DNA from 3 places in the Arthrobacter sp. 10T425 genome. Region 3 is predicted to be linked to each of the others. Evidence: riboswitches for the same ligand, from Rfam matches in the RefSeq annotation. Region 3 holds a riboswitch; each other region holds the start of a gene.
The links. A riboswitch is a leader RNA that binds a small molecule or an ion and turns the genes downstream of it on or off. The one in region 3 is predicted to bind thiamine pyrophosphate.

Region 1: it holds a riboswitch for thiamine pyrophosphate, as region 3 does, so the genes downstream of both, thiC (phosphomethylpyrimidine synthase ThiC) here and thiO (glycine oxidase ThiO) in region 3, are expected to answer to the same signal.
Region 2: it holds a riboswitch for thiamine pyrophosphate, as region 3 does, so the genes downstream of both, AC1DDH_RS12550 (ECF transporter S component) here and thiO (glycine oxidase ThiO) in region 3, are expected to answer to the same signal.

The regions. Positions count from the first base shown of each region.
Region 1 covers NZ_JBFTGZ010000022.1:35,803-40,911, reverse strand. The annotation lists gene AC1DDH_RS19440 (VOC family protein) at 1-94, opposite strand, end outside; gene AC1DDH_RS19435 (amidohydrolase family protein) at 170-1,276, opposite strand; gene AC1DDH_RS19430 (GNAT family N-acetyltransferase) at 1,280-1,780, opposite strand; TPP riboswitch at 1,857-1,964, shown strand; gene thiC (phosphomethylpyrimidine synthase ThiC) at 1,960-3,765, shown strand; gene AC1DDH_RS19420 (alpha/beta fold hydrolase) at 3,762-4,496, opposite strand; gene ffh (signal recognition particle protein) at 4,568-5,109, opposite strand, start outside.
Region 2 covers NZ_JBFTGZ010000009.1:151,802-156,910, forward strand. The annotation lists gene AC1DDH_RS12540 (energy-coupling factor transporter transmembrane component T family protein) at 1-717, opposite strand, end outside; gene AC1DDH_RS12545 (ABC transporter ATP-binding protein) at 714-2,387, opposite strand; gene AC1DDH_RS12550 (ECF transporter S component) at 2,416-3,063, opposite strand; TPP riboswitch at 3,130-3,273, opposite strand; gene AC1DDH_RS12555 (heme-degrading domain-containing protein) at 3,461-4,006, shown strand; gene AC1DDH_RS12560 (DUF4235 domain-containing protein) at 4,046-4,309, shown strand; gene mnhG (monovalent cation/H(+) antiporter subunit G) at 4,395-4,742, opposite strand; gene AC1DDH_RS12570 (MrpF/PhaF family protein) at 4,774-5,052, opposite strand; gene AC1DDH_RS12575 (Na+/H+ antiporter subunit E) at 5,049-5,109, opposite strand, start outside.
Region 3 covers NZ_JBFTGZ010000013.1:124,174-129,282, forward strand. The annotation lists gene AC1DDH_RS15570 (RNB domain-containing ribonuclease) at 1-774, opposite strand, end outside; gene AC1DDH_RS15575 (ferritin-like fold-containing protein) at 813-1,487, shown strand; gene thiE (thiamine phosphate synthase) at 1,525-2,223, opposite strand; TPP riboswitch at 2,250-2,370, shown strand; gene thiO (glycine oxidase ThiO) at 2,364-3,674, shown strand; gene thiS (sulfur carrier protein ThiS) at 3,671-3,907, shown strand; gene AC1DDH_RS15595 (thiazole synthase) at 3,913-4,737, shown strand.

The DNA.
Region 1 (5,109 bases), on a different contig from region 3:
CGGTCATGAGCTTCATGTCGCCGACCTTGAGCATCACGGTGCCCATGGTGAGTTCGGCAGGAAGGAGGTCCTGGGTGCTGGCTTCTGCGGTCATGGCAATGCTCCGTGGATTCTGTAGCCACCGGCCTTCGGCGACTCTACGTAAAGATAAATTACTTGAAGCTTCAATTTATTCCAAAACATGGACTGGCGCCCGGCCTACCGGCAGCCCACGCAGCACGATGTGCCGGATCTGGCGGAGCGTGGCCGGATTGCTCCGCGGATCCTCGGCGGTGACGAGGACGTCAGCGCTTGCCCCTTCACCGATGGACTCCGCGCCGAGCCAGGTCCGCGCAGACCAGCTCGCGGCGTTGAGGGCGGCAGCGGCGGGAAGGCCGGCGGCGTGCAGGGCCTGGATCTCGTCCACGATCCTGCCATGGCTGATCACGCTGCCGGCGTCGGTACCGGCATAGATCGCCAGCCCGGCCTCGTGGGCTTCGAGGATCCGCTCCGCCCGGCGCTCCCACAGCGAGCGCATGTGGGCTGCGTAGCGGGGGAACTTGGCCGCCGCCCGGGCGGCGATGTCCGGGAACGTGGCGATGTTGATCAGGGTGGGCACGATGGGAACACCCTGTTCGAGGAAGCGCGGCAGGTGCCGCGGCAGCAGCCCGGTGGCGTGCTCGATGCAGTCGATCCCGGCGTCGAGCATGTCATCGAGGGTGTCTTCGGCGAAGCAGTGTGCGGTGACGCGGGCCCCCTCATCGTGGGCGGCCTGGACGGCGTCCCTGATGGTCCGGGCGGGAAAGCTGGCGGCGAGGTCGCCGGCGTCGCGGTCGATCCAGTCCCCCACGAGCTTGACCCAGCCGTCGCCCGCGCGGGCTTGCTTCCGCACGGCCTCGACGAGATCCTCCGGCTCGACCTCGACGGCCAGGCCCGGCAGGTAGCGCCGGGTCCTGGCGAGATGCCTGCCGGAGCGGATGATCCGGGGCAGGTCCGCGCGCTGCTGGAGCCAGCGGGTGTTGTGGACGGCGCCGGCGTCGCGGACCAGGAGTGTCCCGGCGTCGCGGTCCGCCAGGGCCTGGGATTCCGCGGTGTCCTCGGTAACGTCCCCGCCCGGGCCGAGGCCGATGTGGCAGTGCGCGTCCACGAGGCCGGGCATGACCCAGCCGTCCAGCACGAGGTCAGGCGCGGCGGCCGGACGGCGGAAGGTTAGCAGGCCGCCCACCGACCAGAGCCCGCGGCGTTTCTGGTCCGCCGCGGTGAGGATGGGGCCGCTGAACTCGATGATGCCGGTCATGACCTAAAGCCTAATCCGCATGACGATCCGCCGGCCAAGACCGTCCAGCCCCAGCTGCGCTTCGTGGATCCGCAGGGCGCCCAACGCCTGTCCTGGCTGGGCGAGTTCCTCGAAACCGCAGCTCGCATAAAACGGCGCATTGAACGGGACGCCTTCGAAGGTGCAAAGCGTCATCGATAAATAGCCACGGCTCCGGGCCGCATCAAGGGCTGCCTCCACCAGGGACCGTCCTATCCCCCGCCCGGCGGAGTCCGGCTGCACGGAGAGCTGTTCCAGATGGGCCTGGCCGCCGACCTCGTCAACGCGGGCAAACCCTACGGGCGGGTTACCGGCGACAAGTGTGAAGAGCGGCTCAACCGGCGTCGTCAACTCCGGAGCCGGGAGCGTCTGGTTCCCCAGCTCCGCTTCGAGGATGCGGTCTGCTGAGGCCTCGAGAACCGGCAGCGCCGGGAGGTCTTCCGGCGTCGCCATCCGGATGCGGGGCACGGCCCTGGGCAGAGTCACAATGCCACGCTAACACCGCGGCCCGACCGCACTCCGTCACACTCGAGGGCCGGCCGGAGGTGCGTGGTAGTTTCGTCTACGACCACACGGGTGCCCCTGCAGGGGCTGAGATCGGGCTGACGCAGCCTGCGACCGTTGAACCTGTCCGGGTAATGCCGGCGAAGGAAGTGAGCTTTTCCGTGAACACCCAAGTGACACAGCACAGCCCTGTCCAAATTCAGTCCGCAGCCACCACGCAGTCGCTGAAGTCCCACTCGCTGGCCTTCAGCACGGATCCCGAGCATGGCATCCGCGTGCCGGTGACCGAGATCGCCCTGGAACCCTCCCCGGGCGACGTCCGGAACCCGCCGTTCCGGGTGTACCGCACTGCCGGCCCGGGCAGCGATCCGGTCCGCGGGCTGGAGCCGTTCCGCACCCCCTGGATTGAGGCCAGGGCGGACACCGAACCCTACGCCGGCCGCGAACGGGAGCTGCTCGACGACGGCAAATCGGCGGTGCGCCGCGGTGCTGCGTCGGCCGAGTGGCGGGGCGGCCGGCCGGTGCCGCGCCGGGCCGTTGAGGGCAGGACCGTCACGCAGATGCGCTACGCCCGGGACGGTGTCATCACCCAGGAAATGCGGTTCGTCGCGCTGCGCGAGAACTGCGATGTGGAGCTGGTGCGCAGCGAGGTGGCCGCGGGCCGCGCGATCATTCCCAACAACGTCAACCACCCCGAATCCGAGCCGATGATCATCGGCAAGTCGTTCCTGGTGAAAATCAACGCCAATATCGGCAACTCAGCCGTGACCAGCTCCATCGCCGAGGAGGTCGACAAACTCCAGTGGGCCACGCAGTGGGGCGCGGACACCGTCATGGACCTCTCCACCGGGGATGACATCCACACCACGCGCGAGTGGATCATCCGTAATTCCCCCGTCCCCATCGGAACGGTCCCGATCTACCAGGCGCTGGAGAAGGTCAACGGTGAGGCGAACGCCCTGACCTGGGAGATCTTCCGGGACACCGTGATCGAACAGTGCGAGCAGGGCGTGGACTACATGACCATCCACGCGGGCGTGCTGCTGCGGTATGTGCCCCTGACGGCCAACCGGGTCACCGGCATCGTGTCCCGCGGCGGTTCCATCATGGCTGGCTGGTGCCTGGCGCACCACCGGGAGAACTTTCTGTACACCCACTTCGATGAGCTGTGCGAGATCTTCGCACGCTACGACGTCGCGTTCTCGCTGGGCGACGGGCTGCGGCCGGGCGCGACGGCGGATGCCAACGACGCGGCACAGTTCGCCGAACTGGACACCCTGGCCGAGCTCACGCAGCGGGCCTGGGACTTCGACGTGCAGGTCATGGTGGAGGGCCCCGGGCATGTGCCCTTCCACCTCGTCCGGGAAAACGTGGAGCGCCAGCAGGAACTCTGCAAGGGCGCCCCGTTTTACACACTCGGGCCGCTCGTCACGGACATCGCACCGGGCTATGACCACATCACCTCGGCGATCGGCGCCACCGAGATCGCCCGCTACGGCACTGCCATGCTCTGCTACGTCACGCCCAAGGAACACCTCGGGCTGCCGAACAAGGACGATGTGAAGACGGGCGTGATCACTTACAAGATCGCCGCCCATGCCGCGGACCTCGCCAAGGGCCACCCGGGCGCGCACGAACGCGACGATGCCCTGTCCAAGGCAAGGTTCGAGTTCCGCTGGCGGGACCAGTTCGCGCTGTCCCTGGACCCGGTCACGGCCGAGGCCTTCCATGATGAGACGCTTCCCGCGGAGCCGGCCAAGACAGCCCACTTCTGCTCGATGTGCGGCCCGAAGTTCTGCTCCATGCGGATCAGCCAGGACATCCGGGACGAATATGGATCAGCAGATTCGCAGGCGGCCCTAGCGCAGATGGCGGCCGGAATACGGGCGAAGAGCAACGAGTTCCTCGCCTCGGGCGGCAAGGTCTACCTGCCGCAGCCCTCGGTGGGAGAACCCGCAGCTTCCTAGGACGCCCGGGCGTGCTGGTGCCGGCTGACCTCGGCAATGTAGGAGCGGATGGCCCGGTCCCCTTCGGCTGAATCCTGGGGCCGGTGCCCTCCCGGCGCCGTGCGGTGCAGGGCGCCGGTCTCGCGCAGGTAACCGGCAATTTCCTCATACAGCGGTTCCCAGCCGCCGGTCAGGACAAGGGTCGGCACGCCCGGCACGATCTGCAGCGGGGCTTCCCACGGCGGCGCCTGCAGGCGGAGCCGGCGCGCAGCCCGGAGGGCCTCCGGCGTCGTGGCTCCCGGGGCGTCGGCCGCGAACGCGCGGCGGATGAACTCCCGCTGGAAGTCGTCGTCGCTGAGGTTGTACCGGACGTCGAAGAGCGGCTGCATCAGGGCCCGGTGCGCGGCGGTGGCCGGGAGCTCCGCGGTCAGGGACAGGCAGGCCGGTTCCACCAGGGTCAGCGACTGGACGAGGTCGGGCCGCTCGACGGCGGCCATCATCGCCGCGATCGCGCCCTGCGAATGGGCCACCACATGGCCGCCGGCCTCGCCGCGGCCGTCGTCTGCCAGCGAGGCGAGCACGATGGCGGCGTCGGCCGCGAAGTTGGATTCGAGCGGTTCCGCGACGGCGTCAAACCCGTGCCGCCGCAGGAACAGGGCGTCGTAGTCCAGCGCCATTCCGTGCTGTTTTGGCCACGCGGCGGCGCCGAAGCTGCCGTCCCCGTGGACGAAGACTACGCGCTGCTTGAACATTGTCTAACCCTATGGCACTTCAGTGCTGATGCCGCCGGCGACACAGTGCCGGCGGCCGTCAGCACTTGCGGCTACTTGCTGCCGCCGAGGAACTTGTCGAAACCCTTGGGCAGGTTCAGCTGGGACGGATCGAAGTCGCCGCCCTGCTGGCCGAACGACGCGCCGGTGGGCAACGCCTTGGGGCCGGCGGCACGCCGGGCCTCGGCGTCGCGCAGTTCCTGCGCCGCCTTGGCCGGGTTGCCGGAGCGGGCCTTCTTCTTGGGCGCGGACTTGGCTCCCTTGCGGGCACCGCCCCCGCCGCCCATGCCGGGCATCCCCGGCATGCCGGGCATCCCGCCGCCGGCGGCCATCTTCTTCATCATCTTCTGGGCCTGGGCAAAACGTTCCAGCAGTCCGTTGACCTCGGAGACGTGCACGCCGGAACCGCGCGCAATACGGGCCCGGCGGGAGCCGTTGATGATCTTCGGAGCCACGCGCTCGTGCGGGGTCATCGAGCGGACAATGGCCTCGACACGGTCGATCTCGCGCTCGTCGAACTGCTCCAGCTGCTGGCGGATGTTCTGCGCACCCGGCATCATCATGAGCATCTTCTTCATGGAGCCCATGTTGCGGA
Region 2 (5,109 bases), on a different contig from region 3:
CAGCACCCAGGCATCGAGTCCGCTGAACGTGGAGGGCCGCGCCCAGGTCCGGGCGGCACCGCCGAACCCGCGGGCCTCCATCGTCACCGCGAGCCGCGAGGCGCTCCGGATCGCCTGCACCAGCAGGCCGAAACTCTGGCCCAGCGTGGCGCGGAACCGCTGATAGGGGTTGCCGCTCGAGCCCACGCCGCGGGCCCGCCGGGCCATGCCGATGGTCTGCCATTGCTCGGCCATGATTCCGACGAGCCGCATCGCGGCCAGGGTGCCCAGGACGAACCGGTGCGGCAGTTTCGCGTTCTGGGCCAAGGCATCGGCCAGGTCCGTGGGGTCGGTACAGCTCATCAGCAGCACCGCGGGCAATGCGATCGCGAGCCCGCGGAGCATGAAGCCGATCCCCAGCTGCAGGGAACCGGCGCTGACGGACCAGATCCCCGCATTGAGCAGGACGGGTCCGGAATCGGCCGCCAGGATGGCCGTGCTCCAGCCGCCCAGCGCCGCGGCGAGGATCAGCGGCCAGCCGCGCTGCCACAGCAAGGCCACAGTCAGGCCCGCCAGCGGCAGGAGCAGCAGTTCGAACGCCAGCGCCACCGACGCCGACACCCAGTCAATGGAGAGCGCCAGGACCAGGGTGATCAGGGTGACCGCCGTGAACTTGGCGAGCGGGTTGGCTCGGGTCAGCAGCGCATGGTTGCCGCGCAGGCTCAGCGCGTCCCTCATGGCGAGGCCCCCTCCGGCAGCTCGAGATCCGGGCCGGGAGCGTCCGCGGCGGCGGTTTCCCGTGGCCGGAGGCGGAGTTCGGCGCCGCCGAGGACGGCGCTGAATTCGGCGTCATGCGTCACGGACACGACGGCGGTGCCGGCGTCGAGGAGCTCGGAGAGGAACGAGGCGAGTTCGGCCCAGGTATTGGCATCCTGGCCGAAGGTGGGCTCGTCCAGGACCAGCACCTGGGGGTGCGCCGCCAGCACAGTGGCTACCGAAAGGCGCCGCTTCTCGCCGCCGGAGAGCGTGTAGGGGTTGGCGTCCACAAGCTCCGTCAGCCGCAGCCGCTCCAGCAGTTCGTCCACGCGGTCTTCGCCGTAGCCGAGGTGGCGCGGTCCGAACATGAGCTCGTCGAGGACCTTGCCGGTAACGAACTGGTGCTCGGGTTCCTGGAAGACGGTTCCGATCCTGGCGATCAGCTGCTGGGCCTTCCACCGGTAGGGATCGGGTCCGGCGCCGTCGCGTACGCGGCCGTCGCGTACGCGGCCACTGGAGCGACCGCTGGAGTGACCGGTGGCGGGGCTGCTCAGCTCCGCCGTGGCCGAGACTGTTCCCGCGACGGGCCGCAGGAGACCGGCCAGCGTCAGCGCCAGGGTGGACTTCCCTGTGCCGTTCTGTCCGGTGATGGTCAGCGCCTCGCCGGCGCGGACCCGGACCGAGACCCCGGACTGGACCGGACGCGGCGCGATGGTGCGGAAGCCGTCGCGCAGCCCGGCCCGCCGCGGCCGTTCGCGGGACACCGCGAGCGCGTCGGCCGCGAGCAGAGTCTGTCCCGCGCCCCGCGCCGGTGTGCGCATCCGCGTCGCCGGGACGTAGCCCGGCACCCAGACGCCCGCACCGATGAGCATGTCCCGCGCCTCGGCCAGGACCCGGTCCGGCGGTCCGTCAATCAAGACCGCGGAGTCCGTGGCGGACCCTGGCTGCAGCACCACGATCCTGTCCACCAGGTCTTTCCAGACCCCCACCCGGTGCTCCACGACCACCAGCGTGGCGCCTGTCTTGTCCAGGCAGCGGCCCACAGCGTCGCGGACCTCCAGGACGCCCGTGGGGTCGAGGTTGGCGGTCGGCTCGTCGAGCAGCAGCAGCCCTGGCCGCATCGCGAGGATCCCGGCGAGCGCGAGCCGTTGCTTTTGGCCGCCGGAGAGGGCCGCCGTCGGGTGGTCCAGCGGCAGCTGTCCCAGCCCGACGTCGTCGAGGGCCTCGCGCACGCGCGGCCAGATCTCCGCCGCCGGGACGGCGAGGTTCTCCGCCCCGAAGGCGACGTCGTCGCCGAGGCGGGAGAGCACCACCTGCGTTTCCGGGTCCTGCTGCACCAGCCCGGCGCGGCCGCGCTGCGCCCGTGGCGCGGCACCGTCGATCAGGAGGCTGCCGGTCTCGTCTGTGTTCTCGGCGTCGCCGGAGTCGCCGGGGTCCCCGGAGTCGCCGGCCGCGCCGTCGCCCAGAACGCCGGCCAGGGCGTGGAGCAGCGTCGACTTGCCGGCGCCGGAGGGCCCCAGCAGGAGCACGCGCTCCCCCGGCCGGATGTCCAGGTCAAGGCCGCTGACGGCGGGCCTGGTCCGTCCGGCATGCCGCCAGCCCCAGCCGCGGGCCGTGACGGCGGCCGGCCGGACGCTCGGTGAAGATCTCATGATTCTCTGCAGGATTCAGCGACGGGGCTCAGGAGAAGACGGGCTCCGTGGCGGCCTTGCGGGAGGCAAAGGAGCCCAGCACTCCGGTTTTCGCCAGGCCGCGGGTGGCGAGCCAGGCCAGTCCGCCGGCAATCACTGCGCCGGAGATCGTGGTGAAGACGATGTAGGCGAGCTTGTCGCCGGCTTCGTAGGCGATGTTCCAGCCCCACGGCAGGAAGGAGTCGTTCAGGCCGCAGAAGAGGCCAGCGCCGGCGCCGGCCAGCACGGAGACGGGCAGGTTGAACTTCTTGTAGAGGAAGGCCGCGAAGACCAGTTCGGCGCCGAGGCCCTGCAGGATGCCGGAGATCAGCACCGTGGTGCCGTACTGCGAACCCATGATGAGCTCGCCGGTGGCCGCGACGGTTTCGCAGAAGAGTGCGGCGCCCGGCTTGCGGATGATGAGCATGCCCAGCACCGCCGGGATCATCCAGCCGCCGGCGTAGAGTCCGCTCAACGGCGGGTAGACCGCGTTGACCGGAGTCGAGATCAGGTTCGCGCCCTGGGACCAGGCCCAGAAAATGACGCCGCCGGCAACGGCGATCAACGCGGCCACCACAATGTCCACCACGCGCCAGCTGTAGTTGCGCCGGGCGGATGAACGGCTGGCGGAACCATGCTGTGCTGAAATATCTGTCATGTCGTCCTCCTGAGGAACAGGAGGGGAGGGTGCGCCGGCCGGTCTCGGCTTCCGCCGCCCTCCGCGCACCCTGAGAACTCGACTCCCTTGCGCCGGTACTAACCGGATCAGGTTCGAGGGTCTGCGGCTGTCCGCACTCTCAGCGCCCACCAAAGGTTTCCCCGGATTGTTCCGGCGATGCCCGACGGCGGCGCTCCCCTGTCGTAACTATTTTCGCCCTTGTGGGCTGGCTCAGTTTACACCCGGACGGCCGGGTTTTCAGTGGTGTGCCGTCACAATCGTGGACCGGACGGCGGCAGTCCCGGCGGCCCGGAAATCCCTCTTGGTAGAGTCGTCGTGCCGGACCCCCGGACCCGCCAGCGGGCGGCCTCGTCACCCACCGGAAAGCTGGAACATTTTGTCGCACACACCGGTCACCCAAGATCCCTCCGGGGAATACGATCCCGACTCGAGTGAGCCGCAGCCGCGGGGTTCCCTGGCGGCGCTTATCGGCCGCGTGCTGGCCGAGATAGAGGCGCTCCAGTTCGCGTCGTTCAGCAAGGATGACGCCCTGGACCTCGGGCTCCTCCTTGTCGAGCTGGGCAGGCAACGCTCGCTGCCCATCGCCGTCGACATCACCAAAGGCGAGCAGGTGCTCTTCCACGCCGCGCTGGACGGCGCCACACCGGACAATGAGCGCTGGATCAACGCCAAGAAGCGCACCGCCCTGCGGTACGAGGTCCCGTCCCTGCTGGTGGGCCTCCGGGCCCGCGCTGCCGGCGGAAGGATCGAGGACAACGCCTGGTGGGATCAGTCGGAGTTCGCCGCCCACGGCGGGGCGTTTCCCATTTACGTGCGCGGCACGGGCGCCGTCGCCGTCGTCACCGTCTCCGGCCTGCCCCAGAAGGCGGATCACGAACTCGTGGTCGAGGCCCTGCGGATGGTCCTCACCCCGGAACGCTAGGCTAGGGGAAAACCGTTCCCGTCCCAAGGAGACCGAAGAATGAACATCCTCATCAAGCTGCTCGGCACCGGCGTCAGCCTCCTGGCCGGCTTTGCCGGCACCAAGCTGGTGGACACCATGTGGGAAAAGTCCACGGGCAACAAGCCGCCCAAGGGCCAGGAGGACGACGTTCCCACCACCCTGCGCTCGGCCCTGACGTTCGCCCTGATCTCCGCCTCGGTCAGCGCCATCATCCAGGTGCTCGCCAACCGCGGCACCCAGCGCGCGATCACCCGCTTCGCCAAGACCCAGGACGTCGTCTGACCTGACCCGACCGGCCGCGGCGCCCGCCGCGGCCGTCGAAGGCCCCGGCCGCGTCCGTCGACGTGCCGGCCGGGCCGGACGGGGCTCAGCGGTCGTCGTCGTCCGCTCCGTGCGTGGCCGCCTGCTGGGCGGCCTTCTGGACTACCGCCTCGAGCTCGTCGGAGCTCAGCAGCTCCGGGTGCAGGTGCTTGGTCCGGTAGCCGGCCCGGCCCACCATGTGGGCGGACACGGGGACGGTGAGCAGCTGGAAGAGCCAGGCCACCAGCAGGACGGGCCACACCGACCAGGTGCGCATCTGCAGGCCGAGGGCCGCCAGCAGCAGGAACAGGCCGAGGACCTGCGGTTTGGTGGCCGCGTGCATCCTGCTCATGAGGTCCGGGAATCGCAGCAGCCCGATGGCGGCCGCGAGGGACATCAGGGCTCCTGTCACCATGAACACGGCGGAGACGGCGTCGATCACTGTGTCAGGATTCACGGACGCCCTCCCGCCTGTCGGCCACGAACCGGGCCACGGTGACCGAGCCGACGAAGCCGATCAGGGAAATCGCAACGAGCAGCATCAGGTTGTTCAGGTGCCGGTTGGCGGCCATGTCGATGCACAGGGCCGCGCCGAAGATGGCCAGCAGCACGTCGGCGGCCAGAACCCGGTCCAGCAGCGAGGGCCCCCGCGCGATCCGGACGATCGCCCCCGCGGCGGCCAGGGACAGTACGACGGCGGTCACCGTCAGGACGGTCTGCATCATGCGGCGGTCTCCTGTGTCAGGGCGGAAAGTTCGGCTTTGGTCCCCATGATCCGGATC
Region 3 (5,109 bases):
GAGCATGAGCGCCGCGGCTGCCATCCCGGTCATGAGTGAAATCTGGGCGTTCCAGTCCTCCACCGGCAGCGGCGGGGCCGCTACGATCCGGTAGCCGCCGTCGGGCAGTTGCTGGATCTCCTGTTCCGGCATGTTCAGGCTCGCGCCGCCGCGCAGTCGTTCCAGTTCCACCCGTTTGAGGCCTACTTCTTTCAGCAGCTGCAGCACGGGCGCCGCGGTGCCGGCGTCGAGCTCGGCCTGGACGCCTTTGTAGTTGAGCTTCGCGCGGCTGCGGACCTGTGCCCGGCGCACGAGGACCGAGGCGACCTCTGCCGCGGCGTCGAGCTCGAACTCCCAGACGAACGCCGCGCACAGCTGCCCGGCGAGCAGACTGCCGGCGGCCTCGCTGATAATCTCCGGATGCAGCGGAATCCGGCCGTCCGGGGTGTAGAAGGTCTGGCCGCGGCGCCGGGTCTCGGCGTCCAGCGCCCCGCCCGGGGCGACAAAGGAGGGGACGTCGGCGATGGCGTAGAAGACCTTGTAGCCGCCGTTGCTCCGTTCGATAAACAGGGCCTGGTCCAGGTCGGTGGACGATGCCGGATCGATAGTCACGAACTCGACGTGCGTGAGGTCAAGGTCCGGGAGCTTGTGCTCGGCCACCGCCGCCTCCGCGTCGCGCAGCACATCCTCGGGGAACGGGCCGGGCAGTTCCAGCGTGGTGCGCAACGCCTTGAGTGCCCCGGCAAGCTGGTTCTGCTGCTCGTGGACACTGGGGGTCAGGCGATGATGTGACACGAAAATCAGGGTAGCCCGATTTCCGCTATTAGTCTTGGATGATGAGCGCAACTGCGGACGATCCTGCCCTCTACAACAGCTTCCTTGCCGACCTGCTGGGAGTCTTGGCGTACGGCGAGCTTTCCGCCTTCGAGCGGCTGTCCTCGAGTGCCCGGTATTCGCCCACGCTGCATGACCGTGCGTTGCTGGGCAGGATGGCGGTGGTCGAGTTCCAGCATTACGAACTCGTCCGAATCCGGCTCGAACACATGGGCCTGGATACGGAGGCCGCCATGCTGCCGTTCCAGCCCTCGGTGGACCACTTCCACGAACGCACGCGCCCGTCGGACTGGTACGAGGCCCTCATGAAGGCCTACGTGATCGACACGGTCGCCGCGGACTTTTACGGCGTCGTGGGCCGGTACGTCGACGCCGCGACCCGTGAGTTGATCGGGCAGGTCCGCTCCACCGGTGAGTCCACGGCCGTGCTGCAGGCGCGCATCAAGGCGGCCCTGGCCGATGACCCCCGGCTGGCGTCGCGCCTGGCGTTGTGGGCCAGGCGTCTGCTGGGGGAAGTGCTGAACCACGCCCAGCGTGTCAGCGCCGAGCACGCGTTCCTCGGCGGACTGTCAGGGCTGGACGACGCCGGCGCCCGGGCGCTGGTCAACGGCCTGGCGGCCGAACTCGCAGCGAACCACGCGCGCCGGATGACGGAGCTGGGTCTCGCCGGATAGATTCAGTGCCGGCCGGCATTACGGGCTGGGGACCTGCTTAGGATGCGGCGGCGTCCAGCGCCGCCAGCAAGGCTCCGGCGGCGTGGGCCGGATCAGTGGCGTCGGTGATCGCCCGGACCACGACGATCCGCCGGGCACCGGCATCGACTACCTGCTCCACGTTACTGAGGTCGATCCCGCCGATTGCGAACCACGGCAGCACGCTTTCGTCGACCTTGCCGGTTCCCTCCGCGTCCGCCCCGCCGATCGCCTGGGCGGCGTAGCGCACCAGATCGAGGCCGACGGCGGCGCGTCCGGGCTTGGTGGGCGTCGCCCACACGGGGCCCACACAGAAATAATCGAGCCCTTTGCGGCCTGGCGCGGCAGCGATGGCGGCGTCCACCTGCTTCGGGCTGTGGGTGGACAGGCCGATCACGGCATCCTTGCCGAGAAAGCCGCGGGCGGCGTCGAGCGAAATGTCCTTCTGACCGACATGGAACACCGGAGCCCCGGACAGGGAGGCGATGTCCGCCCGGTCATTGACGGCCCACAGCCGCCCGTGGCGCTGCGCCGCGGTGTGCAGGACCTCCAGCAGTTCCAGCTCCTCGGAGGCCTCGAGCGACTTGTCGCGCAACTGGATGATGTCCACGCCGCCGGCGAAGGCGGCGTCCACAAAGTCCTCGAAGTCGCCGCGGTCCCTGCGGGCGTCGGTGCAGAGATAGAGGCGGGCGGTGGTGTGGAGGGGGTCCTGGCTCATGGGACCAGCCTAGTTCCTCTAAACTGGGCGCATACCGCGGGAGCCCGCAGCAGCCATGTCGCCGCTGCCCGGCTGAGAGGGCGTCAGAGCCGACCGCTTGACCTGATCCGGCTAGTACCGGCGTAGGGAAGGAATTCTTCATGGGCACACGAGCCGGCCGTGCGGCCGGAGCCGCAAATGACGCCGACGCCCAGGTTTGTGACACGGGGCCCGGTACCGCAGAGGGAATCATCGCGGGGGATACGACTGCCGACGTGGCCGTGATCGGCGGCGGGGTGATCGGCCATGGCATCGCGTTCGAGGCCATCCGCTCGGGCCGATCCGTGGTCCTGATCGATGATGCTCCCGGCAGCGGAGCCAGCTGGGCCGCGGCCGGCATGCTGGCCCCCGTGAGTGAACTGCACTACCAGGAGGAACAGCTCCTGGAACTGATGCTTGAGGCCTCCCGGTTGTGGCCAGGATTCGCTGCGGCTCTAGACGCCGGTGCCGCCGGCGCGGATTCGCCGGCAGGTACCGGCTACTTAACGACGCCGACCCTGGCGGTGGGGGCCGACGCGGCGGACCGGCGCGCGCTCGCGGACTTGAGGGAAGTCCAGAAGGCATGCGGCCTGGCCGTGGAGCCACTGACAGTGCGCGAGGCGCGCACCCGGGAGCCCCTCCTGAGTCCCGGCATCTCGTGTGCCTTCGACATCCCGGCCGACCACCAGGTGGACCCCCGCCTGCTGATCACCCGGCTCGCCGGCGTGCTCGGTGCGGAAGGCGGCAGCTTCGTCCGGCGGCGCGCGGCAGGACTGCTGTGGCAGGACGGACAGGTGGCGGGTGTGCGGTTGGCCGGCGGCGGTACCGTGCGGGCTGCCGAGACCGTGGTCGCCAACGGGCTCGGCGCCGCCGCGCTCGAGGAGCTACCGGCCGGGCTGGCGCTGCCGCTGCGGCCCGTCTACGGCGACATCCTCCGGCTCCGCGTGCCTCCGCATCTGCAACCGCTGCTCACGGCCACCGTGCGGGGCATGGTGCGCGGCATCCCGGTGTACATCGTCCCCCGCCAGGACGGCACCGTGGTGATCGGGGCCACCCAGCGGGAGGATGGACCGTCGGATCCGCACGCAGTTTCCGCCGGCGGCATTTACCAGCTGCTGCGGGATGCCCAGCAGCTGGTGCCTGCGGTCGCCGAGCTGGAGCTTTTGGAAGCCACGGCGCGGGCGCGGCCCGGAACCCCGGACAATGCCCCGCTGCTGGGGCGGGTCGCACAAGCGGACGGCGGCGACGTCCCGGGACTCATTATCGCCACAGGATTCTTCCGGCACGGCGTCCTGCTGACCCCCGCCGCTGCCGCCGTGTGCCGGCAACTCATGGATTTCACGCCGGACCCGCGCTGGGCCGGGTTCCGCCCCGACCGTTTTTCCCGCATCCCGGTTACGTCCGGGGACAGCCCTAAGAAGGAAGCAGCATGAACATCCGACTTAACGGAACGGATCAGAGCGTCGCCGACGGCGCCTCCGTCTCCGCACTCGTCAGCCAGCTCACTGGCCGGAGCATCGGCCCCGACGGCCGCGCCGCCGACGGGCGGAAGCTCGGTGTCGCCGTCGCCCGCAACGCCGAAGTGGTGCCGCGCAGCCAGTGGCACGCCACGGCGCTCGCCGACGGCGACGACGTCGAACTTGTCACGGCAGTCCAAGGAGGATGACCAGCATGAACGAGACGACGTTCGCAGGAGCACAGGCCGTCCCCATGACCGGTGCGGTGGCCGATCCGTTCGTGGTCGACGGCGTAAGGCTCGGCTCCCGCCTCATCATGGGAACCGGCGGTGCGCCGAGCCTGGACGGGCTCGGGGCGGCGCTGGTGGCGTCCGGGACGGAGCTGACCACGGTGGCGATACGCCGCTATTCGCCGGCGGAGACGGGCTCGCTGTTCCAGCTGCTCGAGGACCATCAGATCCGGGTACTGCCCAACACGGCAGGCTGCTTCACCGCCAAGGACGCCGTCCTTACCGCCGAGCTGGCGCGGGAGGCCCTGGAAACGGACTGGGTCAAGCTCGAAGTCATTGCCGACGAGCACACACTGCTGCCGGACGCCGTCGAACTCGTGGACGCAACCGAACAGCTCGTGGCCCGAGGCTTCAAGGTCTTCGCCTACACGAACGACGACCCCGTGCTTGCCCTCCGGCTCGAAAACCTCGGCGCGACGGCCGTGATGCCGTTGGGCGCCCCGATCGGCACCGGACTGGGCATCCTGAACCCGCACAACATCGAGCTGATCGTCTCGCGCGCGTCCGTGCCCGTGGTGCTGGATGCCGGGATCGGCACGGCCTCGGACGCTGCCCTGGCGATGGAACTCGGCTGCGACGCCGTGCTGTTGGCTACGGCGGTGACCCGTGCGCAGAATCCGGTGCTCATGGGCGAGGCCTTCAAACATGCCGTCATCGCCGGCAGGCTGGCGAAAGCGGCCGGCAGGATCCCGCGGCGGGAACACGCACTGGCGTCCTCGGCAATGGAAGGCCGGGCCGAGTTCCTCTAACGCCCGCTCGGCCGGCGGGGCTGATCTGGTTGCGCCGGCCGGACCTCCTGATCACCCTTGCTCTTGATGACGCGCCGGCGCGATCATCGGTAGGCCCGGCCCGGTCCGGCCCGGCCGGGTCGACGTGCGGCGGGGACGAACCGGGTATGCCGTCGGTCCGCATCCGGATGGTCCACAGTCCTCGTGGATCACGTGGTTGTGCGAGTACGCAGGGTCCCATTAGCGCGCTGGTGAAACTTTCACGAAGAATGGCGTTGCCACTTCTTTGCCTTTCCAGCTGCCCTTTTCGAGGTCAGGTGCCATCCCTTGCAGCCTCCGCATGGGTATACGCTCGCGGGCAACTTGCCCCCAGATGACGAGCCCTGCCGGATG